Regions from separate parts of the Microbacterium sp. ZW T2_14 genome, predicted to be linked through region 2. Evidence: predicted binding sites of a transcription regulator. Region 2 holds the regulator's gene; the other holds the start of a gene.
What was found. The regulator HspR, encoded in region 2, represses chaperone genes until heat shock. The targets are predictions, from matches to a motif close to AAGTTGAGTCNNNNNGACTCAACTT.
Positions count from the first base shown of each region.

Region 1: a site for HspR is predicted at 9,233-9,257, ahead of ACI3KY_RS14250 (ATP-dependent Clp protease ATP-binding subunit). Genes of this name have one in related genera too.

Region 1 covers NZ_JBJDRK010000041.1:29,063-44,498, forward strand. Annotated here, with positions in the region: gene ACI3KY_RS14200 (LacI family DNA-binding transcriptional regulator) at 44-1,036, opposite strand; gene ACI3KY_RS14205 (extracellular solute-binding protein) at 1,200-2,483, shown strand; gene ACI3KY_RS14210 (carbohydrate ABC transporter permease) at 2,477-3,400, shown strand; gene ACI3KY_RS14215 (carbohydrate ABC transporter permease) at 3,402-4,295, shown strand; gene ACI3KY_RS14220 (glycoside hydrolase family 1 protein) at 4,349-5,566, shown strand; gene ACI3KY_RS14225 (hypothetical protein) at 5,945-6,556, shown strand; gene ACI3KY_RS14230 (class I SAM-dependent methyltransferase) at 6,561-7,691, opposite strand; gene ACI3KY_RS14235 (MarR family winged helix-turn-helix transcriptional regulator) at 7,776-8,207, shown strand; gene ACI3KY_RS14240 (DUF3817 domain-containing protein) at 8,247-8,705, shown strand; gene ACI3KY_RS14245 (GNAT family N-acetyltransferase) at 8,716-9,087, opposite strand; gene ACI3KY_RS14250 (ATP-dependent Clp protease ATP-binding subunit) at 9,272-11,833, shown strand; gene ACI3KY_RS14255 (DUF72 domain-containing protein) at 11,915-12,634, opposite strand; gene ACI3KY_RS14260 (LLM class flavin-dependent oxidoreductase) at 12,780-13,655, shown strand; gene ACI3KY_RS14265 (LLM class flavin-dependent oxidoreductase) at 13,652-14,416, shown strand; gene ACI3KY_RS14270 (hypothetical protein) at 14,416-14,814, shown strand; gene ACI3KY_RS14275 (epimerase) at 14,811-15,436, shown strand, end outside.
Region 2 covers NZ_JBJDRK010000020.1:30,811-46,246, reverse strand. Annotated here, with positions in the region: gene ACI3KY_RS08895 (ABC transporter substrate-binding protein) at 1-324, opposite strand, end outside; gene ACI3KY_RS08890 (hypothetical protein) at 407-1,024, opposite strand; gene ACI3KY_RS08885 (carbohydrate ABC transporter permease) at 1,028-1,930, opposite strand; gene ACI3KY_RS08880 (carbohydrate ABC transporter permease) at 1,930-2,778, opposite strand; gene ACI3KY_RS08875 (LacI family DNA-binding transcriptional regulator) at 3,116-4,132, shown strand; gene ACI3KY_RS08870 (LacI family DNA-binding transcriptional regulator) at 4,129-5,121, shown strand; gene ACI3KY_RS08865 (MFS transporter) at 5,231-6,814, shown strand; gene dnaK (molecular chaperone DnaK) at 7,016-8,884, shown strand; gene ACI3KY_RS08855 (nucleotide exchange factor GrpE) at 8,887-9,510, shown strand; gene ACI3KY_RS08850 (DnaJ C-terminal domain-containing protein) at 9,525-10,520, shown strand; gene ACI3KY_RS08845 (heat shock protein transcriptional repressor HspR) at 10,647-11,120, shown strand; gene ACI3KY_RS08840 (extracellular solute-binding protein) at 11,511-12,854, shown strand; gene ACI3KY_RS08835 (carbohydrate ABC transporter permease) at 12,927-13,883, shown strand; gene ACI3KY_RS08830 (carbohydrate ABC transporter permease) at 13,885-14,766, shown strand; gene ACI3KY_RS08825 (DUF4185 domain-containing protein) at 14,799-15,436, shown strand, end outside.

The DNA.
Region 1 (15,436 bases), on a different contig from region 2:
GCCCGCGGCATCCGTCCTCTCTGCGTTCGTGACGCGGGACGCTTCAGCCGCGGGGCGGGGCGGCCGACGACCGGACGATGAGGGTCGTCGACAGCTCGGCGCGGGCAGCAGGGTGCTGGCCGGCGCGCACACGGACGATCACGTCGATGGCGGCACTGCCCATCTGTGCGAGCGGCTGCCGGATGGTCGTCAGCGGCGGGTCGATCCACGACGAGTGCGGAAGGTCGTCGAATCCGACCACCGACATGTCGTCGGGGATCCGGAGATCGCTCTCGCGGAGGGCGCGGATGGCGCCGAGGGCGCTGTCGTCGCTCGCGGCGAAGATGGCGGTCGGACGAACCTCGCGTGAGAGCAGCAGACGGGTCGCGTCGTAGCCCTGGTCGACGCCGTACTGGGTGCGGATGACCAGGCCATCGTCGACCGGAACGCCCGCCTGCTGCATCGCGGCCTGAAACCCCGCGAGACGCGCGATGCCGTTGTCTTGATCGAGAGGGCCGGTGATCGTCGCGATGCGGCGGTGCCCCAGCTGGAGGAGATGCTGTGCGGCGTCGAACGCTCCCTGGAAGTTCGTCGCGGCGATCGCGTACGTGCCGTCCGGTTCCCTGTGCAGGGGGTCCACGACCACGAGGGGGATCCCCGCCTCGGCGAGCAGTCGCCGCGCCTCCGGACTCGGAACGGCGACCACGCTCAGCAGGCCGTCGGATCCTCGCTCCAGGGCGTGCATCACCCAGTCGTCGCAGTCCTCCGGATCGGGTTCGACGGCCAGCACGAGATCTTTGCCGTGTCCCTTCGCTCCCTCGGCAGCCCCCCGGACCACGGCTTCGGACCAGGCCTGGTCGAGGTTCACCACGCGCATGTCGAGGAACCCGGTCGCCAGCCGCGGACGCATGCGGATCTCGTAGCCGTGGCGTTCCAGCACCGCTGCCACGCGGTCCCGTGTGGCGCGCGACACGTCCGGCCGGGAATTGAGCACCTTCGACACTGTCGGGACGGATACTCCTGCCTCGGTCGCGATCTGGGCGAGCTGGACTGCCATGGTTCCTCCGGATCAACTTTCCGAAAATGTTAGCGCCATCCGGTGAGGATCGGCCGCTGATTTCGCGCGACGCGCTGGACGCGCGCGGTCATATCGCTCTATAGTCTCCCCTTGAGGCACGAAATTTCGATTAAGGATATCGAAATCACACAAAGGAGTGAGCATGCAGAGGATGCGAGTAACGGCGATCACGGCGATGGCGCTCGGCGCCGTCCTGGTCCTGTCGGGATGCGGTCGCAGCGCGGACGGCGCGGCGGAGGCTTCTTCGGCCGGGCCGGCCGAAGAGGGAAAGGCATCCGGTGCGGTCGAGATCTGGACGGCCGGAGGGCATGCCGACAACCTGAAGAAGCTCGCCGCAGACTGGCTCGAGCAGAACCCGGACGCGAGCATCAAGGTCACGGACGTGCCCTGGGACCAGGTGATCACGAAGGCCCAGACGGCCACGGCAGCCGGCAAGGGGCCGGACATCATCATGACCGGCTCGGACCAGACCGCGACAGTGATCGGGATGGGCGCGTTCGACAGCGTCCCCGACGGCGTGTACGACAGCGACGACTTCTACCCGGCCGCCGTGGACTCGGTGACGGGCGAGGACGGGCTGTACGCGATGCCGTGGTACGTCGAGACGCGCTTCCTGTTCTATCGGAAGGACATCGCGGCCGAACTGGGCCTGTCGGCGCCGACGACGTGGGAAGAGACGCAGGCCATGGCCACGGCGTTCGCCTCCCGGCCCGGCGGCACCTACGGGATCAGCCTTCCCAAGCCCACCGAGCAGCCCGCGCAGGTCATCGTCCCCTTCGACGCGCAGGCCGGCGGCGAGATGACCGACGGCGACAAGTGGACGATCGACACGCCCGAGTTCGTCGCGGCCCTGGACTACTACGGCGGCTACTTCCAGCGCGGCGAAGCGCCGATGGGCGACGCCGACGCGACCTTCGAGAACGGCGGGACCCCGATGTTCATCTCGGGTCCCTGGATGCTCGACGTCTATCAGGAGGAGATCGACACGGGCGCCGCACCCGAGGGCTTCACCATGGACTCCGTCGGCTACACCGTTTCGCCCACCGGTCCTGGCGGCAACAACGACCAGTACATCGGCGGTGGCAACCTGGGCGTGTTCTCGGCATCCGACAACAAGGCGGCAGCATGGTCGCTGCTCTCGTGGATGGGGGAGCAGGAGCAGCAGGAGGCGTGGTACGACCTGCAGGGCGAGCTGCCCGCCAACGTCGCCGCCGGCGACTACGCGCCGATCCAGGACAACCCGGTGACGAAGACCCTCACCGAGCAGCTGCAGAACACCGTCGCCACGCCGAACTATCCCGCGTGGTCGCAGATCTCGGACCTCATCAGCAAGTACTCGGAGCAGGTCGCCCGTGGTGAGATCTCGGGCGCGGACGCCGCGAAAGAGATCCAGACGCAGGCAGACACGATCGGCTTCGGATGGTGACATCCGTTCACGCGCGGCCGGGGAAGGTCTCTTCCCTGGCCGCGCAGCGGCGCCGCTCGGCCCTCATCGCGTGGGTCTTCGTCGCGCCGTTCGTCCTGACGTTCGGGGTCTTCGGACTCATCCCGCTCGTCAGCTCGCTCGCCATGGCGTTCACCGACCTGCGGGCGCGGGACATCCGCAGCCCGTTCAACGTGAACTTCGTCGGATTCGAGAACTTCGTCGCGGTGCTCACCGACCCGTCGTTCCAGCGCGCACTGTTCAACACGCTGATGTTCGTGGTGGTGGGCGTCCCCGCCACCCTGTTCATCGCGCTCGTGCTCGCGGTGCTGCTCAACTCGGTGAGTCGCCGGGTCGCCACGTTCTTCCGCGTGGGCTACTACACGCCCGTCATCACGACGATCGTCGCGGTGGCCGTCGTGTGGCGCATCATGTACCAGAACACCGGCGTGTTCAACACGATCCTCGGCTGGGTCGGCATCACCGGGCCCAACTGGCTCAGCGATCCGAACACCGCACTGCTTGCGATCACGATCATGGCGGTCTGGCGCAACATCGGCGCGTCCATGGTGATCTTCCTGGCGGGCCTGCAGGGCATCCCCGCGGACGTCACCGAAGCCGCCTCGATCGACGGCGCCAACGCGGTCCAGAAGTTCTTCCGCATCACCATCCCGATGATGATGCCGACGATCCTGCTCAACACGATCCTGGTGACCACCGGCTACATGCAGTTCTTCGACGAGCCGTTCGTCATGACCAACGGCGGTCCGCTGGAGTCCACCACGTCGATCGCGCTGCAGGTCTACAACCAGTTCAAGTACGGGAACTACTCGGTCGGGGCCGCCGGCGCCTACGTGCTGTTCGCGCTGGTCGGCATCCTCGCGCTGATCCAGTTCCGCTTCTTCCGCCAGAGGACCTGACATGACGACGACTCTCGAAAGACCCGCCGCCACCGAGGCCGAATCCGCGCCGACGCGGGCACCGCGCAAGCCCATCCGCTGGGGGAATCTTGCCGTACTGGTCATCCTCTCGGTCGGCCTCGCCGCCACGGTCCTCCCGTTCGTCTGGATGGTGCTCGGCGCATTCAAGACCAAGGCCGAGATCATGGCGCGCCCGGTCACCTGGTGGCCGCAGCATCCCACGCTCGACAACTTCCGGGCGTGGCTCTTCGAGTTCGACATCCTCCGGCCGTTCTTCAATTCGGTGTTCCTCGCGGTCGTGACCGTCGCGACGACGCTGCTGTTCTCGTCGATGGTCGGCTGGGCGCTCGCGAAGATGAAGTTCCCCGGCAAGAACGTCATCATCGTCATCGTGCTGGCCACTCTGTTCGTGCCCGGCATCGTGACCCTGATCCCGCAGTTCGTGCTCGTCGCGAACCTGGGGATGGTCAACACGTACTGGGGGCTGATCCTGCCGGGCATGGTGGGCGCGTTCGGGGTCTTCCTGATGCGCCAGTTCATGCTCGAGATCCCGGATTCGCTCCTGGATGCGGCGCGGATCGACGGGGCGGGGGAGTTCCGCACGTTCTTCCAGATCGTGCTCCCGCTGTGCAAGGCGCCGCTGGCGACCCTCGCCATCTTCACCTTCATGGGGTCGTGGAACAGCTTCCTGTGGCCGCTGATCATCTCGCAGGACGACTCGATGTACACCCTGCCGGTCTCGCTGGCCCTCTTCTCGGCCGAGGCGGGCGGTCACGGGTCGGACTTCGGGCTGCAGATGGCGGGGTCGTTCCTCATCGTCATCCCGGTGCTCATCCTGTTCATCGCGATGCAGCGGCACTTCATCCAGGGCATCGCCCTGACGGGGATCAAGTGACCCGCGTCTCCGACATTCACACCAGACGTCCACACGGAAGGGAAACCGCATTCATGAGCAGCGTCATCGCCGCGCCCGAGGGGTTCATCTGGGGGGCGGCGACCGCCGGTCACCAGATCGAGGGCGGCAACGTCAACACCGGGCACTGGGAGAACGAGTATGCGCCGGGCACGCAGATCCCGGAGCCTTCGGGCGACGCCTGCGATTCGTACCACCGGTATCCCGAAGACATCGCGCTGCTGGCGGATGCGGGCCTCACCGCGTACCGGTTCTCCCTGGAGTGGTCGCGCATCGAACCCGAGGAAGGCGTCGTCTCGCGTGCTCAGCTCGCCCACTACCGGCGGATGATCGACACCTGCCGCGACCACGGCGTCGAGCCCATCGTGACGCTCCACCACTTCACCTTCCCGCGGTGGTGGGACCACTCGGGCGGGTGGTACGCCGAGCAGAGCACGGACAGGTTCCGGCGCTTCACCGAGGTCGCCGCGACGATCCTCCACGATGTGGACCTCGTCGTCACCATCAACGAGCCGAACATGATGGTCAACCAGAGCGAAGCGCGCATCGACACCGAGAACGGGGTGAACTTCCCCGGCCCGTCACCGTTCGTCGCCCGAGCGATCGCCGACGCGCACCACGCCTCGACGGAGGTGCTGCGCGGGGTCGGCGGCATCCGCTCGGGCTGGACCGTGGCGAACCAGGTGTTCCAGGCCGTCCCCGGGTGGGAGACGCAGCGCGACGAGTGGCAGTACTGGCGCGAGGACTTCTTCCTCGAGCAGGCGCGGGGTGACGACTTCATCGGCGTGCAGTCGTACCTCCGCACCATCATCGGACCGACCGACGACGAGTTGGGGTTCGGCCCGCAGCCGTGGCCGGAGGGCACCGAGCGCACGCTCACGGGGTGGGAGTACTACCCCGAGGCGCTCGGCGAGGCCCTTCGCCACACCCGCGAGGTCACCGGCGGCATTCCGATGATCGTCACCGAGAACGGCATGGCGACCACCGACGACGCGCGGCGCATCGATTACACGACGGGTGCGCTGGCGGGGATGGCCGCGGCGATGGCGGAAGGCTGCGACGTGCGCGGGTATCTCCACTGGTCGCTCCTCGACAACTACGAGTGGGGGTCCTTCCGACCGACTTTCGGACTGATCGCGGTGGACCGCGAGACGTTCGCCCGCAGCCCGAAGCCGAGTCTCGCGTGGTTGGGTGGGCTCGCGCAGCGCAACGAGATCCCTACGACGCCTCGGGAGAGCGGCGAAGTCGCGTAATAGACGGGCAGCGGGGCGGTCTCTTCTGTGGGGGATGCGCCGGAGCCCCGGTCCGGCACCCCGGCCGTGGGTCCCGAGCCCGCGGCTACCGGGGGCGCCGGCATTCTCGCGTCGGCCCCCCGGTCAACTCTCCCGCTGCTGTCCCGTATCCGCGACGCAGGCGCTCGGCGCACCGCTCTCGACGTGCAGCCGCAACGCCAATTCCGCCGGAAGAGGTGACACGGAGCGCTCGCGTTCCTATGGTTATGACAGCGGCGTCCGGCTGTGGGAACCGGCGCCGACAGTGCATGCGGTGAAAGGGGGGCTTGCGTGGACAACGAGGCGCGTCCAGTGGAAACTCCGGCCACGGCGTCGGCGACGGCACCGGCGCCTGCCGGCGTGACGCGCAGCACCCTGGTGTGGTTCGGACTGGGATTCGTACTGCTGTCGTTCTTCGCCGCCTTCCTGGGTTCGTGGCTCGCCCGATCAGTCGACACGTCCGAGCCGGCGCCCTCCGCGTCGGTAACTCCGGCACCCGATTACGAGGACGCCCTAGCCGAGATCCTTCCGGCGGGTTCGGCCGTGCGCGCGGGATCCGGCGTGCCGGAAGCCGGCAAAGGCCAGGAGGGGGACGTCTACATCGACATCCTCACCGCCGACGTCTACCTCTTCCAGGACGACTGGACCTTCGTCGGGAACATCCGCCAGTCCGCGGCTGAGAACCTCACCGGCGAGCAGGGGCCGGAAGGCGCGCAGGGCCCGGCGGGACCGCAGGGGGAGCAGGGCGAACAGGGCGAACAGGGCGAACAGGGCGAGCAAGGGCCGACCGGAGCGCCCGGTGCGCCGGGTACCCAGGTGACGCTGGGCACCGCCGCCCCGGACGACGCCGACTGCACCGCCGACGGCGACGTCTTCGTCGATACCGCAGCGGTGCAGTTCTACGAATGCACCGACGGTGCATGGACGCTCTTCGGTCCGACTCCGGAGCCGAGTCCGGAGCCCACGTCGTAGCGCGTCAGCGCCGCGTCGACGCGGTCACGGTGAACTTCGCGTTGCGCGCGATCTGCCGTGTCGGCCCGACCGTGCGCTCGAGCGCCGGACGGTATCGCAGCCCGGAGTTCCACACCGTCCACAGCTCGCCTCCCGGCCGCAGCACGCGAGCGGCCTCGGCGAACATCCGCGGGGCGATGCCCTCGTGCACGGCTGCGCCGGAGTGGAACGGCGGATTGAGCGCGATGAACGAACCGCTGCCGTCGGGCTGCGTGCCGAGCATGTCGTCGCGCACCACCTCGACCCGTTCCTCTACACCGTTCGCGCGTGCCGTCGCGTCGGCCGAGGCGACGGCTGCGGCCGACTGATCGGTCGCCAGCACGTGGAGATCGGGATGCCGCAGCGCGAGTGCCGTCGCGATCACCCCGGTGCCGCACGCCAAGTCGATCACGGCGCCACCCTCGGCGGTGAGACGAGGCAGAGGGTCGGTGCCGGTGACCAGCTGGTCGAGCAGGAACCTCGTGCCGATGTCGATCGTCGCGCCCGCGAAGGCACCGCCGAACGCGCACACCACGATGCCGTCGAGTGTCGCCTGGCGGGGTGCGGGGTCGCCGCCGCCGTGAGGCATGCGCGCCACGAGAACCCGGGACTTCTGCCGCGCGTGGCTGACGTCGAGCCGGCCGAAGCTCTCGCCGAGCACCTCGTTCATCGCGAGGGACATGTGCTTGATGCGCCCGCCGGCGAAGACGACGACCTCGGGTGCCGCGTGGGCGGCGATGAGATCGGCGATATCGCGCAGCGCCTCCAGTGACCGCGGCAGGCGGAGCAGCACGACGCGTGCGCCGCGCACCAGTTCGGGCGAGAGCGGCAGCGACGAGAAGGTGTCTGCGAAACCGAATCGCTCCGCGTTCGCGGCCAGCGCGCGCTCGCCGGTGAGCGGATCCTGGTGGACACGGATGCCGGTGCCGCCGTCCGCCGCCGCTCCGAGCGTGAGAGCGCCGTAGCCGTCGCCGATCACCGCGAGCCCGCCGACCCCGGCTTCGGCGCGCGCGGCCGCCGATTCATCGAGGAGCAGGCGGTCCGCAGCATCCGTCGCCACCAGGTCGGGAGCCTCCACGTCGGGCCATCGGCGCAGTCCGTCGAGTGAGAACGTCACCGTCCCACGGTAGCGGGCAGGCGATCGCGCCCGAGGGCACGGCGAATGCGCCGCGTCGCCCGGCGGCGGGCTAGCATTCAGCACATGCCGGAGCGCCCCTTCAGTCCTGTGATCTCCCTGCTCACGGTCGCGAGCGTCTGGGACGGGCACCTCGGCGCGCAACTGCGCGACCTCGGTCTGACGACCCGCAAGTACGCACTCCTCGCACACATCGAGGCGACGCCCGGCATCTCGTTCAGCGAGCTCTCGCGCCGCTCGCAGATCACGGTGCAGTCGGCGCACACCGCCGTGCAGACGCTGGTGGCGGACGGGCTCGTCGAGGACGCCACGAAGCACGCCGGATCGGCGTCGGACCTGCGTGTCACCTCGCGAGGGAGCGACGTGCTTCAGGCCGCGCAGGAGCGGCTGGCGGCGTTGGACGCCGGCCTCACGGACGCCGCTCCCGCGCTCGCGCGTGCGCTCGAAGGGCTCCACGAGGAGCCACCCCGCGCCGACGGCGAGCCGGCGGTCAGCTGACCTTCAGCCTGACTGAAGTCTTTCAGTTAGGCTGAAGGTGTGTTCCGGAACCCTCACTCCCTTTTCCGCGCCCTGGCGATCGCCGAGGCGATCTCCTGGACCCTGCTCATCGCGGGCCTGGTACTACGCGCCACCACCGGCTGGGCGCTCGGCGTCACGATCGGCGGCGGCATCCACGGATTCGTCTTCCTGTCGTACGGCGCCACGGCGATCCTCGTGGCACTGAACAACCGCTGGCGCGCGTGGCCGACCGTGGTCGCGCTCGTCAGCGCCGTCATCCCGTACGCCACCATCCCGGCCGAACTGTGGCTGCAGCGCAGCGGACGGCTGGCGGCCGCGTGGCGACTCGAGCCGACGGACGACCCGCGCGACCGCACCTGGTACGACCGGCTCATGCGGTGGTTCCTGCGGCGGCCGTGGGTGCTCGCGACGCTCATCGCCGTCGCGCTGGTCGTGCTCTTCGTCGTCCTGCTGATCGTCGGCCCGCCCGGCGGGTGAGGCGGGCGCGTCAACCGCGCTGCGGCAGCTGCTGCAGCGTCCAGGTGTTCCCATCCGGGTCGGGGAACGTCACGAAACGTCCCCACGCCTGCTCGTCGACGCCCTGCGCGTCGACGCCGAGGTCGCGGAGGTGCGCGAGCGCCTCGTCGGCGTCGGGCACGACGACCTGGATCGTGTTCTGGCGGCCGGGCTCGAGGTCTGTGCCGAACCCGGTGCCGAACGCGATCGAGCAGGCTGATCCCGGGGGCGTCATCTGCACGAACCGCAGACCGTCGAACGGTGTCTGGTCGTGATCGGCGTGGAACCCGATCCGCTCGTAGAACTCCTTCGCCCGGTCGACGTCCGTGACGGGCACGAAGATGAGCTCGATCTTCCAGTCCATGGTTCTCTCCTCTGCGATGCGGGTCCCCGGTTCCCGAGGTTACGCCGGGCGGCCGACACGACGGCGCCCTCGCTGTCGGATCCGGAACGCGGGAATACCTCGCCGCGAGACCTGTTGAACTTGACAATGCATGTATCAAGTTCAAAACTTGATGCTCGTTCACTCAAGTTTCAGGAGAGACGGAATGCCCGAAGACTTCACGCCCCAGGCCGGCGACGAGGGGAGCTCCTTCGATGAGTTCCTGGCACGCTATCTCGCGGGAGAGCGCGCGCGTGCCGAGCGATCGATCGACCTGAGCCGCTACCTCGGCGCGCGCACGCAGGAGCTGCTGCAGCGCGCCGGCAAGTACGCGCTCGAGCGCGGTCAGCGTGAGCTCGACGCCCTGCACGTGCTGCGGATCCTGGTCGGCGAAGCTCCGGCCCGGGATGCCGTGCGCCGTGTCGGCGCCGACCCCGACGCCATCTCGCGCGCCACGGAGGAGCGGCTGCCCGCCGCCTCGGCCCCGGCCGACGTCGACGGCGCCGTCGTGACGGCATCGGTCCAGCGCGCGCTGTTCCACGCCTTCCAGGTCGCCCGTTCGTCGGGCTCGACGTACGTCGACCCCGAGCACCTGTTCTTCGCGCTCGTGCTGGCGCAGGACACGCCTGCCGGCCAGGTGCTGGCGCGCGCCGGCGTGACCGCCGAGGCGCTCATGCAGGGCGCGCGCGAGACCGTGACGCCGGACGGTGCTGCCGAGGGGGAGGCGAGGACGGATGCCGCGGCATCCGACACCCCCATGCTCGACGCCTACGGCACCGACCTGACCGCACGCGCCGTGGCCGGCGAACTCGATCCTGTGATCGGACGGGCCGACGAGATCGAGCAGACCATCGAGATCCTGAGCCGTCGCACCAAGAACAACCCGGTGCTCGTCGGCGAGGCCGGCGTCGGCAAGACGGCGATCGTCGAGGGGCTCGCGCAGGCGATCATCGACGGCGGCGTGCCCGAGCAGCTGCTCGGCAAGCGCGTGGTGGCCCTCGACCTGCCCGCCATGCTGGCGGGGACCCGCTACCGCGGCGACTTCGAGGAGCGCCTGACCAAGACGATGGACGAGATCGCCGCCCACAAGGGCGAGCTCATCGTGTTCATCGACGAGGTGCACACGGTCGTGGGCGCCGGTGGCGCCGGTGACGGCGGCATGGACGCCGGCAACATCCTCAAGCCGCGCCTCGCACGCGGCGAGCTGCACCTCGTCGGCGCGACCACGCTCAAGGAGTACCGCGTCGTCGAGAAGGACCCCGCGCTCGAGCGCCGGTTCCAGCCGGTGCGCGTGGGCGAGCCTTCCGTCGAGGACGCCGTGCTCATCCTGCGTGGCCTGAAGCCCGCGTACGAGGAGCACCACGGCATCGTGTACACCGATGACGCGCTCCGTGCCGCGGTCGAGCTCAGCGATCGCTACCTGACCGAGCGCGTACTGCCCGACAAGGCCATCGACCTCATCGACCAGGCCGGTGCCCGCCTGCGCCTGCGCCTCGGCGCGGCCGTCGACGTGAGCGGCCTCATCGAGCGTCTGGCGACGCTCGAGGCCGACAAGAACGCCGCGGTGTCGGCCGAGCACTACGAGGAGGCGTCGCGGATCCGCGACCAGATCTCCGAGGTGCAGGCCAAGCTCGACGAGGCCACCAGCTCGGGCGCCGCTGCCGCGCCCATCGACGCGATCGTCGGCGAGCCCGAGATCGCGGCCGTCATCAGCCGGGCCACCGGCATCCCGGTCAACCGCCTCACCGAGACCGAGCGCGAGCGGCTGGCGTCCCTCGAGGACGAGCTGCACGGCCGTGTGATCGGGCAGGACGACGCGGTCGTCGCGGTCGCGAAGGCCGTGCGCCGCAACCGCACGGGCATGGGCGATGCGCGCCGGCCGGTGGGGTCGTTCCTCTTCCTCGGCCCGACCGGTGTCGGAAAGACCGAGCTGGCCAAGGCGCTCGCCGCGAGCCTGTTCGACGACGACACCGCCGTGATCCGCTTCGACATGAGCGAGTTCGGCGAGCGGCACACGGTGTCGCGTCTGGTCGGCGCCCCTCCGGGATACGTCGGCTACGACGAGGCGGGCCAGCTCACCGAGCGCGTGCGGCGCAACCCCTACTCGATCGTGCTGTTCGACGAGATCGAGAAGGCGCACCCCGACGTGTTCAACCTGCTGCTGCAGGTGCTCGACGACGGCCGCCTGACCGACGGGCAGGGTCGCACTGTCGACTTCCGCAACACCGTGATCGTCATGACCTCGAACCTCGGCTCGGAGTTCCTCGCCTCGCGCGGCGGTGCCATCGGCTTCCTGCCCGACGGGGGAGGGGCGACCGGTTTCGGTTCGGAGAAGGACCTGCGGGATCGCGTGTTCGGCAAGCTCCGCGAGGCGATGCGGCCCGAGTTCCTCAACCGCATCGACGAGATCGTGCTCTTCCGCAAGCTCGACAAGCCGCAGCTCGAGCGCATCGTGCGACTGCTCCTCGGCGCGTCCGAGGCCCGGCTGGCCAAGCGCGAGGTGGACTTCGTCGTCACCGACGGCGCCGTCGCCTGGCTCGCCGAGCACGGGTACGAGCCCGAGTACGGGGCCCGGCCGCTGCGTCGCCTGATCCAGCGCGAGGTGGACGACCGCATCGCGGACCTTTTCGTGACCGGTGCGCTGGTCGACGGCGGTGCCGTGACGGTGGACGCCGTGGGCGACGAGCTGTCGGTGGCCGCCGGGGCGTCGTTCCCTCTCGCCGCGTGAGCTGATCACACCCTCCACGAGAGGCGCCGTGCCTGCGGGCCGGCGCCTCTCGTCGTCGAGCGCGACGGCTGCGGTGCCGCGTCAGGCTCGCAGCATCCGTTTCAGCGTGATGGCATTGCGCACCGCGTTGCCCTCGCCGTCGTTGTTGAAGTATGCGTGCACCTCGTGTCCGGCGCCCTCCCATTCGCGGATGCGCTCGGCCCACCAGGCGAGGTCGTCGTCGGAGTACGAGCCGCCGTAGAGGTGCTCGGGGTCGGGACCGTGCAGTCGCACGTAGACGAGGGGAGCGGTCGCGCGCAGCACGCAGGGCAGCCGGGCCCCGCTCATGACGCAGTAGGCCGCGCCGTGGCGCTCGAGCATCGCGAACACGGCGTCATCCACCCACGAAGGATGCCGGAACTCGATCGCCGGCCGCGTCCATTCCGGCAGCGCCGCGAGGAAGTGCTCCAGGCGCGCGTCGTCGCGCTCCATCCCCGGGTGCAGCTGGACGATGAGCGGCCCCCGCCGCCCGCGGAGCTCGTGGAGCCCGCGGGTGACACGCGAGATCCAGACCTCCGGCTCGCGGAGCCGCCGTGCGTGGGTCAGTCCGCGAGGGGCCTTGACCGCCATCTCGAAGCCCTCCGGGAGCCGATCACGCCACGCGGCGAATCTCGCGTCGGCCGGCCACCGGTAGAAGCTGCCGTTGAGCTCGACCGCATCGAACTCGGCGGTGTACTCCGAGAGCCACTGGCTCTGGGGCCGGTGGTAGAGCACACCCCGCCAATGCGGGTAGACCCAGCCCGACGTCCCGATGCGCGCCATTCCTCCAGCCTGCGGCGCACGGGCGGCGTGCGGGACGGGGTTGCATCGGCGGGCGCGCCGCGATAGCCGGCCGTGGCCGTGGCGCTGGCGGCGGGGTCGCGGTGTCGACGTGCGCCAGTCGGCGACCGCTGACAGAGTGGGGGACATGACCCGCATCGGTGCGATCTTCAACCCCTACACCCACGCTCCTGACGAGTTCCGCGACGCGGTGCTCGCTGCCGAGTCGTCCGGCCTGCCGGAACTGTGGATCTGGGAGGACTGCTTCCGGCAGTCCGCGTTCGCGACGGTCGGTGCGGCGCTCGCCTGGACGGAGGCCCTCCGGATCGGGATCGGCATCGCGCCCATGCCGCTGCGCAACGTCGCGGCGACCGCCATGGAGCTCGCCACGGTGGAGCGACTCTTCCCGGGGAGGCTCCTGCCGGGCGTCGGGCACGGGGTGCTGGACTGGATGGGCGAGGTCGGCGCTCGGGTCGCGTCGCCTCTGACGCTGATGCGCGAGTACGTGCCGGCGCTGCGGAGCCTGCTGGCCGGCGACGAGGTCACGGCGGCGGGGCGGTACGTCACGCTCGAGGGCGTGCGCCTCGACTACGCACCACCCACGCCTCCGCTCGTCTATGCGGCGGCCGAGGGTCCCAAGACACTCCGGCTGAGCGGCGAGGTGGCCGACGGCACGGTGCTCGACAGCGGCCACACGGCGGAGGAGTACGCGATCGCGACGGCATCGATCCGCGAGGCGCGCGAACTCGCCGGCCGCGGCGGCGATCACGACGTGGTCGCCTACGTCGTGACGGCGTTCGGCGCGGATGCCGAGGCCCGCGCGATCGCGGATGTCGGCGACAAGCCCGACCCGGACCAGCGCGCGCTGTGGGGCGACCCCGCCCAGGTCGCCGCCGGCGCGCGGCGGTTCTTCGATGCCGGTGTGGACGACCTCGTGCTGCTGCCCTCCTCGCGCGGCGACATCGCCGAGTTCTACCGGGCGGCCGCCGAGGTCGCCCGCCTGGTCGGACGGGACGCCGCATGACCGCGCAGCTGTCACTCGGGATCGCTGCGGCGGCCGGCCACGAGCTCGCCCGGCGGGTCGCGCCCGCTGCAGAGGCGGCCGGCTTCCACGGCCTCTGGGTGAACGACACTCCGGGTCAGGACGCGCTCGCCGTTCTCGCCGCCGCGGCAGCCGTCACCGAGCGCCTCGTGCTCGCGACCGGCGTGCTCCCCGTCGACCGGCGCACACCCGACGAGATCGCGGCCGAAGCGTCCGGTCTGCCCGCCGGCCGGCTGGTGCTCGGCATCGGGTCGGGACAGGTGCGCACCGGTGCGGTGGAGCTGGTGACGGATGCCGCGACCGCGCTGCGTCGGCGCACCGGCGCCCGCGTCGTGGTCGGCGCGCTCGGCCCGCGGATGCGGCGCGCCGGGGCCACGGCATCCGACGGACTCCTCCTGAGCTGGCTGACGCCCGACGTCGCCGCGGAACAAGCTGCCCAGGCGCACGCGATCGCGCCTTCGGCTCACGTCGCGCTGTACGTGCGCACCGCCGCGGACGCCGCTGGGGTCGCCCCGCTCGACGAGGAAGCGGCTCGCTACGCGGGATACCCGGCGTACGCCGCCAACTTCGCCCGCCTCGGCCTGGACGTCGCCGACACCGTGATCCGTCCGGCCGATCTCGGGGGCCGGATCGCCGCCTACCGCGCCGGCGTCGACGAGGTCGTCCTGCGGGCGATCACGCCGACGGGCAGTGCGGAGGACCACCTGCGGTTCATCGACGCCGTCGCGAGGGCTACCGCATGATGCGGATCGTCGGTCGCTGGGCCCTCGCGGCACTCCTCGTCGTGGCGGGCGCCTCGCATCTGACCTGGGGCCGCCGCGGCTACCGCATCGTCGTGCCGGATTGGGCGACCCGGCTGCTCCACACGGACAAAGACGCGATCGTGCTCGCCTCGGGCGTCGTCGAGCTGATGCTCGGCGGGGCGCTCGTGGCGCTCCCCGCCGAACAGCGCCGCATCGGCTGGGGCGTGGCGGCGTTCTTCGTGGCGGTCTTCCCCGGCAACGTCCACCAGTGGCGCACCGGTCGTCCGGCTCCGATGCTCGCAACCGACCGGGCGCGCTTCGTCCGGCTGCTGCTGCAGCCGCTGCTCGTGGCGTGGGCGCTCTGGAGCACCGCCGCCCCGGCGGGACGACGCGGATGAGCCGACCGCTCGCCGTCATCGGGGGAGCGTCGGGGTTCGTGGGCCGCGCGCTCGTGCGCGCGTTCACCGACGACGGCTACGACGTGCGCACCATCGGCCGCGCGGACGCCGATGCGCAGTGGACCGACGCCGACGACATCCTCACCCTCGTCGACGGTGCCGCGGTCGTGGTCAACCTCGCGGGCAGATCGGTGAACTGCCGGTACACCGACGCGAACCGCGACGAGATCCTGAGCTCACGCGTCGAGACGACTCGGGTGCTGCATCGTGCCATCGCCGCGGCAGCGACGCCTCCGCCGCTGTGGCTCAACGCCAGCACGGCGACGATCTACCGCTACGCGCTCGACCGGCCTCAGACCGAGCGCGACGGCGAACTCGGCGCCGGCTTCTCGGTCGACGTCGCGCGCGCGTGGGAGGACGAATTCTTCGCGGGCGACCTCCCGTCCACACGGCGCGTCGCGCTGCGCATGGCGATCGTCCTGGGCGACGGCCCCGCCACGCGCACGCTGGTGCGGCTGGCGCGCCTCGGGCTCGGCGGAACCCAGTACGACGGCTGGTGGTTCCCGCATCGGCGCTATCGCGGAATCGGCCCGCATCCCACGGGCGACGGCCGCCCGCCCTG
Region 2 (15,436 bases):
CTTCATCTGGAACACGTCCGGGGTGTTGCCGCCGGCGACCTGCGTCGCCATCTTCTCCCAGTAGTTCGCGTCGGGGGCGAAGCTCGTCTCGATCGTGACGTTCGGGTGCTTCTCCTCGTAGAGGTCGACGACCTTCTGGGTGGCGGCGGCGCGGTCGTCGTTGCCCCACCACTGGAAGGTGAGGGTGACGGGTGCGTCGGGGTCGGTAGACGGTCCGGCCGACGGGGAACTGCCGACACCGCACCCCGTCGCCAGCAGGGTGATGCTCGCGACCGCTCCTGCGGTGGCCAGGATCCGGCGGCGAATCCTCGATGATCCGTTCATGATTGCCTTTCGTTCGATGCCCTGGTGCGGGCGGGGTCTATGCCCGGAGGCCGGGCGGTGGCGGCGTTCGGGACGCCGTGGTTCAGGGGGTGTCGGCCGAGGCGCGGGACTCGGCGCGCGCGCGCACCGCAGCGGCCGCGACGCAGAGCGGTCCGCCCGCGGCGATCGCGATCGGAGGCACCCACGTCACGATCAGCGCTACGCCGACGACGGCGGTGGCCAGCAGCGCGGTTCCGGACAGATCGGTCGATGCCCGGGACACCGCCGCGCGCACCGCCTCGGACCACGCCACGCCGAAGCGCCATTCCGCCGCAGTGCGCAATGCCACGGTGGCGAGCACGATCGCCGAGATCGCGGCCGCGGCCGTCGCCGGCGCATCCAGGCCCGCCCGCACCGCGAAGAGATCGGCGGCCAGCACGCCGAGCACGAGCACGGGAACGAGGAATGATCCGACGAAGCCGGATGCCGCGGCATCCCGCCATGCCTTCCAGTAGGTGCGCCACCCGACCGTCGCGTCCTCGGTCTCGCGCAGCCGCGCGAGACGTGCGCCGGCGGCGATAGCGACGAACCACGTCACGACCGGGAGCGAGCCGAGGAGGACGAGCACGCCCAGCAGCAGCGCATCGGTGAACGCCACGAACCGCCCGCGATAGGTGCGGTGGGCGTCAGGACGGGCGATGGATCGCATCAAGCTCGACATGGCTCAGCCCTTCAGTCCGGAGGTCGCGACGCCCTCGACGAGGTAGCGCTGGAAGACGAGGAAGAACAGCAGCACCGGAAGGAGCGCGAGCACCGACATCGCGAACATCGCGCCGTACGAGGAGGTGCTGGACTGGTCGATGAACAGCCGCAGACCGAGCTGCACCGTGTAGGTGGCGGGGTTGTTCAAGAAGATGAGCTGTCCGAAGAAGTCGTTCCAGCTCCAGATGAACGAGAAGATCGCGGTCGTGATGAGCGCCGGCTGCAGCAGCGGCAGGATCACGGAGAAGAACGTCCGGTACGGGCCGGCGCCGTCCACGGTGGCGGCCTCGTCGAGCTCGCGGGGGATGCCGCGCACGAACTGCACGACGAGGAACACGAAGAACGCTTCGGTGCCGAGGAACTTGGGCAGCACGAGCGGCAGGAAGGTCCCGATGAGACCGAGCTGCTGGAAGATGATGTACTGCGGAATCAGGATCACGTGCATCGGCAGCATCAGCGTGACGATCATGAAGGCGAAGAACGGCCGCTGCAGCCGGAATCGCATGCGCGCGAGCGCGTAGCCGGCCAGCGTGCACGCGAACACGTTGCCGACGACCGACAGGACCGACAGGATCAGCGAGTTCGCGAGCAGCTGCCAGAAGGTGAGCGACCCGGCGCCCTCCAGCGCCTGCGTGTAGTTTCCCGGCGTCCATTCCTGCGGCCAGAACTGCGTCGTGGTGAAGATCTCGCCGCTCGACTTGAAGGACGCCGACACGAGCCAGGCGACCGGGTAGAGCAGCACGATCACCATCGCGATCAGGGCGACGTGCCAGACGGTGACCTTCAGCGAGCGGAGCCCCTGCGCGCGGCGCAGGCTCTCCCGATGAACGCGTGTGGTCGAGGTGGCGGGCAGTGTGTCGGTCATCACTTCTCCTCGGCGGTGTAGTGCACCCAGAAGCCGGCGGTGCGGAAGACGATGAGCGTGACGACGCCGATGGCGACCAGCAGCACCCAGGCGAGAGCCGACGCGTAGCCCATGTGGAAGAACGTGAAGCCCTCGCGGTAGAGGTACAGCGTGTAGAACAGCGTGGAATCGGCAGGACCGCCGCGGCCGCCGCTGATGATGAACGCCCCGGTGAACGACTGGAAGGCGTGGATGATCTCGAGCACCAGGTTGAAGAAGATGACCGGGGAGAGCATCGGCAGCGTGACGCTGACGAACTTGCGCCAGCGTCCGGCGCCGTCGATCGAGGCGGCCTCGTACAACTCGACCGGCACCTGCTTCAGCCCGGCGAGGAAGATCACCATGGGCGCACCGAACTGCCAGGCGGCGAGCAGCACGAGCACGTACAGGGCGTACTGCGGATTGTCGATCCAGCCGCCCGTCTCGATGCCCACCGAGCTCAGCCCGTTGTCGACCGGGCCTCCCGTGGAGAAGAGAGCCCGCCACACCAGGGCGATCGACACCGACGCGCCGAGCAGCGACGGCGCATAGAACGCCGACCGGTAGAACCCGAGACCGCGACGCGGGCGATTGAGGAGCAGCGCGACGCCCAGCGCCAGTGCCAGCTTCAGCGGCGCCGCCAGCAGCACGTAGCGGATCGTCACCCAGGCGGAGGTCCAGAACTCCGGTTCCTGGAACATCTGGGTGTAGTTGTCGAAGCCGATCCATTGCGGCGGACTGAACAGGTCGTAGTCGGTGAACGACAGGTACAGCGAGTACAGCATCGGGCCGATCATGAGCAGTGCGGCGCCCAGCATCCACGGCGTCATGAACACGTAGGCGGCGACGTTGCCCCGGCGGCGCGGGACGCGGGGGCCGCTCGCCTTCGGCGGCGTCGAGCCGGAAGCGGGTCCGGAGGCCGGCGGTGCGAGCGTCGTGGTCGCCACTGTGTTCTCCCCGTTGAGGTGCGATGCGTCGCGGTCGCCCGAGCCGGGTCGATCACGATGGAAAGGGTTGCATAGATTCCATCAGAATTGCAACCGCCTGCAACAAATTGGGTCGCCAGCCGCGAAAGTTCAACGGTTCCCAGCGGTCGGCGTGCAGGATACGATGTGGAAACGGTCGCCAGTCAAGGCACGAGTGAGTGGGAACACGCGAGGGGACGAGATGGCCATCACGATCCGCGATGTCGCGGCGCGTGCCGCGGTGTCACCCGCCACCGCCTCGCGCGCGTTGACGGGGACAGGATCGGTCGACCCCGCCACGGCGGCTCGCGTGCGCGACGCGGCGCGCGAGCTGGGCTACGAGCGCAACCCGTGGGCCAGCAGTCTGCGCGGCGGCACCACGCGCAAGCTCGCCATGATCGTGCCCGACCTGATGAACCCGTTCTTCGCCGAACTCGTGCGCAGCGCCCAGGCGTACGCGCACGAGCTCGGCTACCTTGTCCTGGTCGCCGAGACCGACGACGATGCCGGCGCCGAGCTGGAGCTGCTGCGATCCCTCTCGGACCGGGTCGACGGCAGCCTGATCTGCACGCCCCAGACTGCCGAGTCGGCACAGGGCCGCCTCGTGGACGAGGGGCCGGCGGTCTTCCTGCATCGCACCAGCACGCTCGTGCCGTACGTCATCAGCGATGTGGCGCTGGGGGTGCGACTCGCGGTCGAGAACCTGGTCGCGCTCGGACACCGTCGTATCGCCTACCTCGACGGACCGGCGGAGTCCTGGTCGGCGGGCCTGCGGCGCGTCGCCGTCGCCCAGGTGCGCGAGGAGTTCCCCGACATCGACATCGTGACCGTCGGGCAGGTGCGTGCACGGTTCGAGGGCGGCGTCGCGGGCGGCGATCTGGTGATCGCCAGCGGGGCGACGGCCGTGCTCGCGTACAACGACGTCGTCGCGCTCGGGCTCCTTCACCGGCTGGCCCGTCGCGGTCTGCGCGTGCCCGACGACATCAGCATCGTCGGCTTCGACGACGTGCCCGCCGCGGCGATGGCGTCCCCGGCTCTCACCACCGTCGCCCAGCCGCTCGCCGAGAGCGCCCGCGCCGGCGTCGACATGCTCCTCGCGCTCGCGCGGGGTTCGCAGCCGGTGGAGCGGGCGGTCGTGCTGCCGCCGACCCTCGTCGTGCGCGAGAGCACGGCGCCGCCGGCGGTCATGCTGCCACGGACCGGGACCGGCGTGGCATGACGTCGCGGACGAAGGCCGGGCGCGCCACGATCCACGACATCGCCGCCGACCTGGGCGTCTCGGTGTCGACGGTGTCACGCGCGCTGACGCCCGGCGGAACGGTCAGCCCGGAGACCCGGCGCCGCGTCGAGGAGGCTGCGGGGCGGCTGGACTATCGCACCAACCGTGCGGCGCGCAGCCTGTCGACCGGCCGCATGCACAGCATCGGCCTGATCGTGCCGGATCTTCGCGACCCTTTCTTCGCCGAGGTCGCCAAGGGTGCGCAGATGCGGGCCCGCAGCGTCGACCACACGGTGTACATCGCCGACACCGACCGCTCGGCGGAGCTCGAGTTCGAGGCGATCGACATGATGCGCCGCGATGTCGACGGGTTCCTGGTCTGCGCGCCGCTGGGCGACGACGACGCGCTGCGTGAGCACCTCCGCGGCACCGCGGCGGTCATGATCCATCGTGAGCTCGACGGCCTGCCGAGCGTCACCTCCGATCTGGCGAGCGGCATCGCCCAGGCGGTGCAGCACCTTCACGCGCTCGGACACCGTCGCATCGCCCACGTCGCCGGTCCGGACTCGTCATGGGGCGCGCGCCGGCGTCGCGCCGCGTTCGAGCGCGAAGTCGCCGACGACGACCGGGTGCTCCTCGGTCCGATCACGGATCCGTTCGAGGGCGGCGTCGCGACGGCCGACGCCCTGCTCGCGAGCGGTGCGACCGCCGTGGTCGCCTACAACGACCTGGTCGCGCTCGGTCTCGTCACGCGACTGCGTGCGCGGGGGGTGAGCGTTCCCGACGGCATGAGCGTGGTCGGATTCGACGGCCTCGACGTGGCGACCCTCGCGACTTCGCTCACGAGCGTCGCCGTGCCCCGTCAGGTGGCCGCCCGCTCGGCGGTGGATCTGCTGCTGCGGGCGCTCGATGAAGGCGGGGAACCGGCATCCGTGGTGCTGCCCACTCAGCTGATCGTGCGCGACTCCACTGCACCGCTCCTGCGCTGACGTCGACGTCGCCAGATGCGTCGCTGCGCCGGCTCGTTCCCGCTCGTTCTGCCGGGCGTCTTCGCATTCGGCGTAGCGCTCGAGGGGCGCTGGATGGTTTGCTTCGTCCATGACTGGGGACACCCCGCCCGCGCCGGCCTTCAACGGGCGCCTCGCCATCCTTCTCGCCATGGCGATGTTCGTGCTCGTCGTCGACACGTCGATCATGAACGTCTCCATCTCGGCGGTCGTCACCGAGCTCGACACGACGGCCAGCGGCGTGCAGGGGGCGATCGCCCTGGAGGCGCTCGTGTCGGCCGCGTTCATCCTGCTCGGCGGCAAGACCGGTGACCTCATCGGACGCAAGCTCGCCTACACCCTGGGTCTGCTCGGATACGCGGTCGGCGCAGTGGCGATGACGTTGGCCCAGAACCTGACCACCGTCATCATCTTCTGGGCGGTGATCGGCGGCATCGGCGCATCGCTCCTCCTGCCGTCGATGCAGTCGCTCATCCACGGCAACTTCGCCGGCGATCACCAGAAGCGCGTCTACGCGCTGGTCGGTGCCTCCGCCGCGATCGCGGCGGCGGTCGGCCCGCTGCTCGGTGGTTTCATCACGACCTTCTGGTCGTACCGGGTGGCGTTCGCCCTCGAGGCCCTCATCATCCTCGTCGTCCTCCTCGGTCTCGGTCTCGTGAAGGACGTGAAGTACCACGGAGACCGCTCGATCGACCTCGTCGGCGCCGGGCTGTCGGTCGTGGGCATGGGCGGTGTCGTGCTCGGAATCCTGGTCTGGCAGGAGGGCGGCGGCTACGTCGGGCTCCTCATCGGCCTCGGCATCGTCGCGCTCGGCGGACTCGCGTGGTGGCTCAACGCGCGCAAGAAGCGGGGCAAGCCCGTGCTGCTCGACCCGGCCCTGTTCTCGTCCAAGCCGTTCCGAACCGGGGTCAGCGGGCAGCTCCTCCAGCAGATCGCCCTCGGCGGCACGATGATCGTCCTTCCGCTCTATCTGCAGATGGTGCTCGAGTACAACGCGCTGCAGGCCGGCCTGTCGATCGCCCCGCTGTCGCTCAGCATGTTCGTGGTCGCGATCTGGGCCGGCCGGCGGGGCAAGGGGCGCCCCGCGAATCTCATCCTCGTGGGCTTCTCGCTCGCCCTCGTCGGCCTCGTGGCGATCGTGCCTCTCGTTCCGATCGCCGACTCGGGCTGGTACCTCGTGGTGCCGCTCATCATCGCCGGATCCGGGCTGGGACTGCTGGTCTCGCAGCTCAACAACTACACGCTGTCGCCGATCTCCGACGAGCGGGTCAGCGAGGCGGCCGGCGTCAACTCGGCCGCGGGTTCGTTCGGGCTCTCCTTCGGTCTCGCGTTCGCCGGCGCCATCATGCTCGCCACGCTCGCCACGGCGTTCACCGCGCTCTCCGATGCGAGCACGGTGCTCACCGCGGAGCAGCAGCAGCAGGTGTCCACGGTGCTGGAGGAGGACGCCGAGCTGATGTCGAACACCGGCCTCGAAGAGCTGCTCGCCGACGAGTCTCCGGAAGCCTCCGCCGAGGTCATCCGGATCAACACCGAGGCCCGCCACCTCGCGCTGCAGGTCGCGCTGCTGATCCCCATCCTCGCGGCCCTCCTGGGCGCGCTGAACGGCTTCCGCATGCGACGCCTGCCCGATCCGAAGCCGAACGAGGCGGCCGAGGGGACGATGATCGGCTGAGCCTTCGCGCTTCCCCGCGACCTCTGAACCGGCCAGCGGCTAACTTGAGCCGCTTCGTATCAAGTTTGATTTGACGGATGCCGCGCCCCGGGCGTATGGTTGAGCCATCGCGACTCAACCTCACGTTCGAGCCGCGAGCAGACTTCCCATCAACCCCGGGCGCCGGCATCCGTTCTGCGTCCATATGAAGGAGAGATACACATGGCACGTGCTGTTGGAATCGACCTCGGTACGACCAATTCGGTCGTGAGCGTCCTCGAGGGCGGCGAGCCGAAGGTCATCGCGAACGCCGAGGGCTTCCGCACCACCCCGTCGGTGGTCGCATTCACCAAGGACGGCGAGGTGCTCGTCGGCGAGACCGCCAAGCGCCAGGCCGTCACCAACGTCGACCGCACCGTCTCGTCGGTCAAGCGCCACATGGGCACCGACTGGGGCTTCGATGTCGACGGCAAGAAGTGGACGCCGCAGGAGATCTCGGCCCGCATCCTGCAGAAGCTCAAGCGCGATGCCGAGCAGTACCTCGGCGACACGGTGACGGATGCCGTCATCACGGTCCCCGCGTACTTCAACGACGCCGAGCGCCAGGCCACCAAGGAGGCCGGCGAGATCGCGGGTCTCAACGTCCTGCGCATCATCAACGAGCCCACCGCCGCCGCGCTGGCCTACGGCCTCGACAAGGGCAAGGAGGACGAGCTCATCCTCGTCTTCGACCTCGGTGGCGGCACCTTCGACGTCTCGCTCCTCGAGGTGGGCAAGGACGACGACTTCTCGACCATCCAGGTGCGCGCGACCGCCGGTGACAACCGCCTCGGCGGCGACGACTGGGACCAGCGTCTCGTCGACCACTTCATCAAGCAGTTCAAGGACACCACCGGTGTCGACGTCTCCGGCGACAAGATCGCGCTGCAGCGCCTCAAGGAGGCCGCGGAGCAGGCGAAGAAGGAGCTGTCGAGCTCGACCTCGACGTCGGTCAACCTCCCCTACCTGTCGCTCACCGACTCGGGCCCCGTCTCGCTGTCGGAGACCATCACGCGTGCGAAGTTCGAGGACCTCACCAAGGACCTGCTCGACCGCACCAAGAAGCCCTTCGAGGACGTCATCCGCGAAGCCGGCATCAAGGTCGGCGACATCGACCACGTCGTGCTCGTCGGCGGCTCGACCCGCATGCCTGCGGTGTCGGAGCTCGTCCAGCGCGAGGCCGGCAAGGAGCCCAACAAGGGCGTGAACCCGGATGAGGTCGTCGCCGTGGGCGCGGCCCTCCAGGCCGGTGTCCTCAAGGGCGAGCGCAAGGACGTCCTCCTCATCGACGTGACCCCCCTCAGCCTCGGTATCGAGACCAAGGGCGGCATCATGACGAAGCTCATCGAGCGCAACACCGCCATCCCGACCAAGCGCAGCGAGACCTTCACCACCGCCGATGACAACCAGCCGTCGGTCGCGATCCAGGTCTTCCAGGGCGAGCGCGAGTTCACCCGCGACAACAAGCCGCTGGGCACGTTCGAGCTGACCGGCATCGCGCCGGCTCCGCGCGGCATCCCGCAGGTCGAGGTCACCTTCGACATCGACGCCAACGGCATCGTCCACGTCTCCGCGAAGGACAAGGGCACCGGCAAGGAGCAGTCGATGACGATCACCGGCGGCTCGTCGCTGCCGAAGGACGACATCGAGCGCATGGTGCGCGAGGCCGAGGAGCACGCCGCCGAGGACAAGAAGCGCCGCGAGGCCGCCGAGGTGCGCAACCAGGCCGAGACCCTGTCGTACTCGATCGAGAAGCTCATCAAGGAGAACGACGACAAGCTTCCCGAGGACGTCAAGACCGAGGTCCAGGGTGACGTCGACGCGCTCAAGACGGCGCTGGCAGGCGACGACGACGAGGCCGTGAAGACCGCGTTCGACAAGCTCAACCAGAGCCAGGGCAAGCTCGGCGAGGCGATCTACGCCTCCGGCCAGGCCGCTCAGTCGGCTCCGGATGCCGCCGCCGGCGAGCCCGCTGACGCCCAGGGTGCGCCGAGCGCCGACGAGGACGTCGTCGACGCCGAGGTCATCGACGAAGACGAAGAGAAGAAGTAACCATGGCCGACAAGGACTTCGAGAACGAGGTCCCCGGTGGCGAGGACCCGGAAGCGCAGGCTTCCGGGTCCGACCCGCAGGAGGGCCAGGATGACAGCGCCGAGGCGCCCGCGGACGAAGCCGCCCAGAGCGATGAGCTCACGGTCGACGACATCCTCGGGTCGGCGCAGAACGCCGACGCCGCCGCGGAGGACGCCGTGCTCGCCGACCTCGAGTCGGCGCTGCTGAACGACCTCAAGCGACTGCAGGCGGAGTACGCCAACTACCGTCGTCGCACCGAGGAGCAGCGAGAGGTCGAGATCGAGCGCGCCCAGGGCGCGGTCGCCAAGGGCCTCCTCCCGGTGCTGGACGACCTCGACCGCGCGGAGAAGCACGGCGACCTCGAAGAGGGTTCCCCATTCGCCGCCATCGCCGAGAAGCTGCGTGGCGTCGCCGAGCGCATGGGCCTGTCGACCTACGGCGCCGCGGGCGAGGCTTTCGACCCGCAGCAGCACGAGGCGATCTTCCAGGTGCCGACGCCCGGCGCGACCGAGGCGACGATCCTGGAGGTCGTCGAGACCGGCTACCGCCTCGGCTCGGTGGAGCTGCGCCCGGCGAAGGTCGTCGTCGCGGTTCCCGCCGACTAGCCCGAAGGAGCACCATGGCCAGTCAGGACTGGTTCGACAAGGACTTCTACTCGGTGCTCGGCGTCTCCAAGGACGTCAGCGAGGCTGACCTCAAGAAGACGTACCGCAAGCTCGCGCGGAAGTACCACCCAGACTCCAATCAGGGTGACGCCGCCGCCGAGGCGAAGTTCAAGGAGGTCAGCGAGGCGTACTCGGTGCTCTCCGACGCGGAGCAGCGCAAGGAGTACGACCAGATCCGTGCGATGGGCTCGGGTGCTCGTTTCACCGCGGGTGGCCAGGGCGGAGCCGGCGGTTTCGAAGACGTCTTCTCGATGTTCAACCAGGGTCGCGGCGCGCGATACCAGAATGCCGAGGACTTCGACGACATCTTCGCCATGTTCAACCAGCAGCAGGGCGCGGGCTTCGGCTCCGGCCGGTTCGGGCAGTCGACGGGCGGCTTCCGGGGCTACGGGGGACCGACGCGCGGCGCCGACGTCACGGCGCGCACGACGATCGACTTCGTGACCGCCACCAAGGGCGAGACCATCACGCTGCAGGGTGAGGACGGCAAGCCCTTCAAGGTGAAGATCCCGGCAGGGGTGTCCGATGGACAGAAGATCCGGCTGCGCGGTCGCGGGCGCCCTTCGCCCGACGGCGGGGAGAACGGCGACATCGTCGTGCAGGTCGCGGTGCGGCCGCATCCGGTGTTCACACGCGACGGCCTCAACCTGCGCGTGACCGTGCCGGTGACGTTCACCGAGGCAGCGCTCGGCGCCACCATCGAGGTGCCGACGCTCGGCGGCGACCCGGTTCGGCTGCGCGTCGCGCCCGGCACGCCGTCCGGCCGCGTGCTGCGGGTGAAGGGTCGCGGCGTCGAGACCTCGAAGGGCACCGGCGATCTCTTGGCCGAGGTGCAGGTCGCTGTGCCGTCGCACCTGGACGACGCCGCGCGCGAGGCGCTCGAGCGCTTCCAGAGCCTCGAGCCGAAGGAGAACCCGCGCGCCGACATGATGGCGAAAGCGCGGGGCTAGACGAGATGACGGTCGTCGAGCGAGTGAGGAACGAGCGAGACGGAGCGCCTCGGGGCGGCGCGCGTCGTCGGTTCCGGGCCTTTCGCCTCGCACGCTCGCTCGACGACCGGAATCGGGGTGATCGACATGGTTGAGCCGCACGACATCGACGAGGACGCTCCGATCTTCGCGATCGCCGTCGCCGCGGAGCTGTCGGGCATGCACCCGCAGACGCTCCGCCAGTACGACCGGCTGGGCCTCGTCGTGCCCGCCCGCACCCAGGGCGGTTCGCGGCGCTACTCGCTGCGGCACGTCGAGCAGCTCCGCGAGGTCGCGCGGATGTCGGCGGACGGCATCGGGCTGCCCGCCATCGTGAGGATCCTCGAGCTCGAGAATCGCGTGCAGGAGCTGCACGGGCGCGTGCGCGACCTCGAAGACCGCATGCGCGCCGAGCTCGAGAAGCGGCCGGGCGCCCGGGTCTTCGCCGCCGGCTCGACCGGCAACGTCGTGACCCTGCGGCACGGCACCCGGGTGCGACGGGCCACGGAGGTCGTCGTCTGGCGCCCCCGCACGCCGATCGCGCCTACGCGCGAGGACCGCGAGCAGTCCGCGGACGACTGACGCCGTCGCGCGGGCGGCCTTCGAAGGCTTCGCGGCGAACGATGTGCGGAGTGAAATCGATATCGGATTCATCGCCTCGAGGTGAGTGCCCGTGACGGGCGGTTGTGAAATCGATACAACGACCTCGATTGGTGATCGAACGCCCGAGACCGTGATTTCACGCCCCCGACGCCCGAATCGGCGCATCCGGCGAGACGGAGGGTGGCATGTTCTCGCAGAATCAGCCCCCGCGCCCGTTGCGTGTGAAATCGATTTCGTCTAGCCTGACCCGAGACGAGATCAGTGGCGATCCGCGCAAGCCGGCGGCCACCGCTCGATCGGTCCGACCGGGCTCCCCTGACCGGCCACAGCTGCGACTCACCGAAGAGTCGTGTTCCTGAGGAGGGACGAATGCACAAGAGAAACAGCAGGCTCTTGCTGGCCGTGGCGGCCGCGGCAACCGCAGGTATGGCGCTCGCCGGCTGCAGCGCCGGCGGCGGCGACAACGGCGACGACGGCGTGGCGACGATCCAGTTCTGGCACCGCACCTTCACCCCGGTCGAGAACGACTGGTACGCCGGCATCGTGAAGCAGTTCAACGAATCCCAGGACGAGATCAAGGTGGTCGACACGGAGGTGCCGGCCGATGCCTGGGACCAGAAGATGAAGTCGGCGCAGGCGGCGGGGAAGGCCCCCGACATCTACACCTTCTCCGCCAGCATCACGGATGCCGTCAACGCCGGGCAGCTCCACGAGCTCAACGACCTCGTTCCTCAGGACAAGCTCGACGAGATCATCGAGCCGGCGCAGCCCATCTCGCAGCTCGACGGCAAGTACTACGCGTATCCGCTCCTGCTGGAGCCGCAGACGGTGCTGTTCTGGAACAAGGACCTGCTGTCGGCGGCCGGGCTGGATCCGGAGACCGGTCCGACCACGTGGGACGAGCTGTTCGACATGTGCGCGGCGATCAAGCCGACCCTGGCGGACGGGCAGTACTGCATCTCGCCGGCGAGCGACGCCGTGACCTTCGCGTGGTCGTCCGTCGGTCAGCAGTACAACTTCGCCGGTCACACCGCGCTCAACGAGGATTGGACCGCGCCCGACATCGACGACGACGGCTACCGGCAGCTCATGGAGAACTACAAGACGCTGTGGGACGAGGGATACATGGCCCAGCAGGCGCTCGACGTCTACGTCGGAGGTAAGGACTTCGGCGAGGAGAAGGTCGCCTTCAAGGTGTCGGGATCGTGGATGATGTCGGAGATCGGCTCCGACTACGCGGATGTGCTGCCCAAGACGGGGATCGGCGCGTTCCCGAACTCAGCCGACGCCGACGGTCGCGGTGCGACGACGCTCGGCAACTTCCGCTGGGTCATCGACGCCAAGTCCAAGAACGCGCAGGCGGCGGCCGACTTCCTCACGTGGGCGCTCGCGGGCGACCCCGAGCTTCTCGTCCCGTTCTTCGTGGACACGCAGTTCACCAAGGTGCCGGTGCGCGAGTCGGTGCAGGAGGCGGTCTCGGCCGACGAGGCCAGCGCGGCCGCACCGTGGTCGTCGATCGTGATGAACGACATCGTGCCGAGCGCGATCCCCGAGCCCACCTACCCCTGGGACGTGTCTCTCGCCGTCGGCACCGCGATGGAGTCGGTGATGAAGGGCGCGGCCTCGCCGGACGACGCCATCAAGACGGCGGAGGATGCCATCAACACGGTGATCCAGCGCGACGATCTGCCCAGCAAGGCGCCGACGTCCTAGCGAAGGATCGGATCCGGGGGTCGATGCCATCGACCCCCGGACCTGTGCCCCGGCCCACAGCGAGGTGAGGAAATGACCGCGACGCAGACGATGATGACCGAGACGGAGACGATGGTGCTCCCCGGTCGCCGGCACGACAAGCACCGTCACAACAGATTCCGGTACCGCGACGGAAGGATCGCCTACCTGCTCATCCTTCCGGCGCTGGTCCTCCTCGGGATCTTCGTGGTCTGGCCGGCGGTCTACGCCGGATACCTCTCGTTCCAGGACTGGAGCTTCTACAAGGACCCCGAGTTCGTCGGATGGCGCAACTACACCAACGTCCTGAGCGACCCGCTGTTCTGGGAGTCGATCGGCCGCGGGTTCGTCTTCGTGGCGATGACGGTGCCGCCGATGCTGATCCTCGCGTTCTTCTTCTCGAGCCTCGTCGTCAGCGTGTCGCGCTGGTTCGCGGGCCTGCTGAAGGTGAGCATCTACATCCCGACGATCATCTCGGCGGTCATCACCTCGATCATCTTCGTGCTGATCTACAACTACTCGGGCGGCATCCTCAACGCGATGCTCGGCGGGTTCGGCATCGACCCCATCGCCTGGATCGGCGACCCGGCGTGGGCGCTGCTGGCCATCGCGATCCCCGCCATCTGGCTGGGGATCGGCCTCACCTCGCTGATCATGGTGGCGGCGATGATCGACATCCCGACCGAGTACTACGAGGCGGCGGCGATGGAGGGCGCCGACTGGTGGGAGAAGACGCGGTACATCACGCTGCCGCAGATGAAGAACGTCTTCCTGTACCTGCTCATCACCGGGTTCGTCGCTGCGATCCAGCAGTTCGAGCTGCCGCTCGTCATGACGGGCGGCGGGCCGCTCAACTCGACGACCCTGCCGAACCTGTTCATCTTCAACCACTTCCGCAACGACATCAACGTCGGCTACTCGATCGCGGCGGCGCTGCTGCTGTTCGTGGTGCTGGGCACGGTGTCGGCGCTGGTGTTCCGTTTCGTCAATTCCGAGAGGCTGGTGGACTGACGTGGCCGCCGTTCAGCAAGCCGCCGTCGCGGCGCCGGTCGTCCAGCGGCGTCCGCACCGAGACCTGACGTGGTGGTTCTACGCGATCGGCAAGGCGATCGTCGGGATCGTCTTCGTCGCCGCCGCGCTGTTCCCCCTGGCCTGGATGGTGATCGCCGGCTTCAAGTCGAAGACCGAAGTGATCGAGACGCCCTTCCAGTTCTTCCCCGAGGTGTGGCGCTGGGAGAACTACGCCCAGATCCTCGCCGATCCCACGTTCACCCGCACGATGCTGTGGACCTTCCTCGGCGCCGTGCTGTTCACACTGCTCGCTCTCACGGTCAACTCGCTCGCGGCGTACGCGTTCGCCCGGCTGGACTTCCGGTTCAAGCGGACTCTCTGGGTCGTCGTCATCACCACGATGTTCATCCCCGGCATGACCATCCTCCTCACGAGCTTCATCGTCGTGACCAACCTTCAGATGCTCGACACCCTGGCGGTGCTCGTGATCCCGGGTGCCGCCAGCGCCGGGATGATCTTCTTCATCCGGCAGTTCTACCTGAGCATCCCGTCCAGTCTCGAAGAGGCCGCCATGCTCGACGGCTGCGGGCGGATGCGGATCTTCACGAAGCTGTTCCTGCCGCTGTCGAAGCCCCCATTCGTGGTGATGGGCATCACCGCCTTCCTCGCGTACTGGAATTCCTACGTGTGGCCGATCATGACGATCACCACGCCCGACCAGTTCGTGGTGCAGCAGTACCTGGCGACCTTCCGCTCGGAGCGCAGCACCGAGCTCGGGCTGCTCATCGCAGGATCGGTCCTCGCCGCGGCGCCGGTGATCATCCTGTTCCTCGTTTTCCAGCGCCAGATCATCGGCAACATCAAGATGGCCGGTCTCAAGTAGGCCGACCGCATCTGTGGAAAGGGGTCGCGAAGATGCGACGACTACGAACGAACACCGCCGTCATCGCCGCCGCCGGCACGCTGGTCATCGGGCTCGTCGCCTCTGGCGGTGCGACGGCGGCTCAAGCCCCGGCACCATCGCCGATGGACGAGATCGCCGCGGCGTCGGCCTTCGCCGATCACTCGCCGGCCGTGGTCATCGGCAAGATGACAGGTCCGAAGTCGACGAGCGCGACCGACACCGCCTGGCGGGTGACGGGCACCGATCTCGGGATCATGTGGGACAACGGCCAGGGCCAGATCCTCACCGCGTTCGGCGACACGTTCGGCGACTGGACCGGACCCGGCGGAGGCGGCGGCGACTGGCGCTCCAACGTGCTGCTGCGCAGCTCCGACACCGACCTCTCCGACGGCATGACCTTCGATTCGGCGGTCGAGGACGCCCCCGGCCACGCCGGCGAGCTGATCCCGTCGCTGAAGATCAACGGTCAGGAGATCACCACGATCCCCACCGCGGGCATCGCCGTCGGGTCGCGGCAGTATCTGGCGTTCATGTCGGTACGGCAGTGGGGCGCGCCCGGTGCGTGGGACACGAACTACAGCCGCATCGCCTATTCGGACGACAACGGCGAGACATGGAACTCGACGGACGGCCCGCAGTGGACGAACAC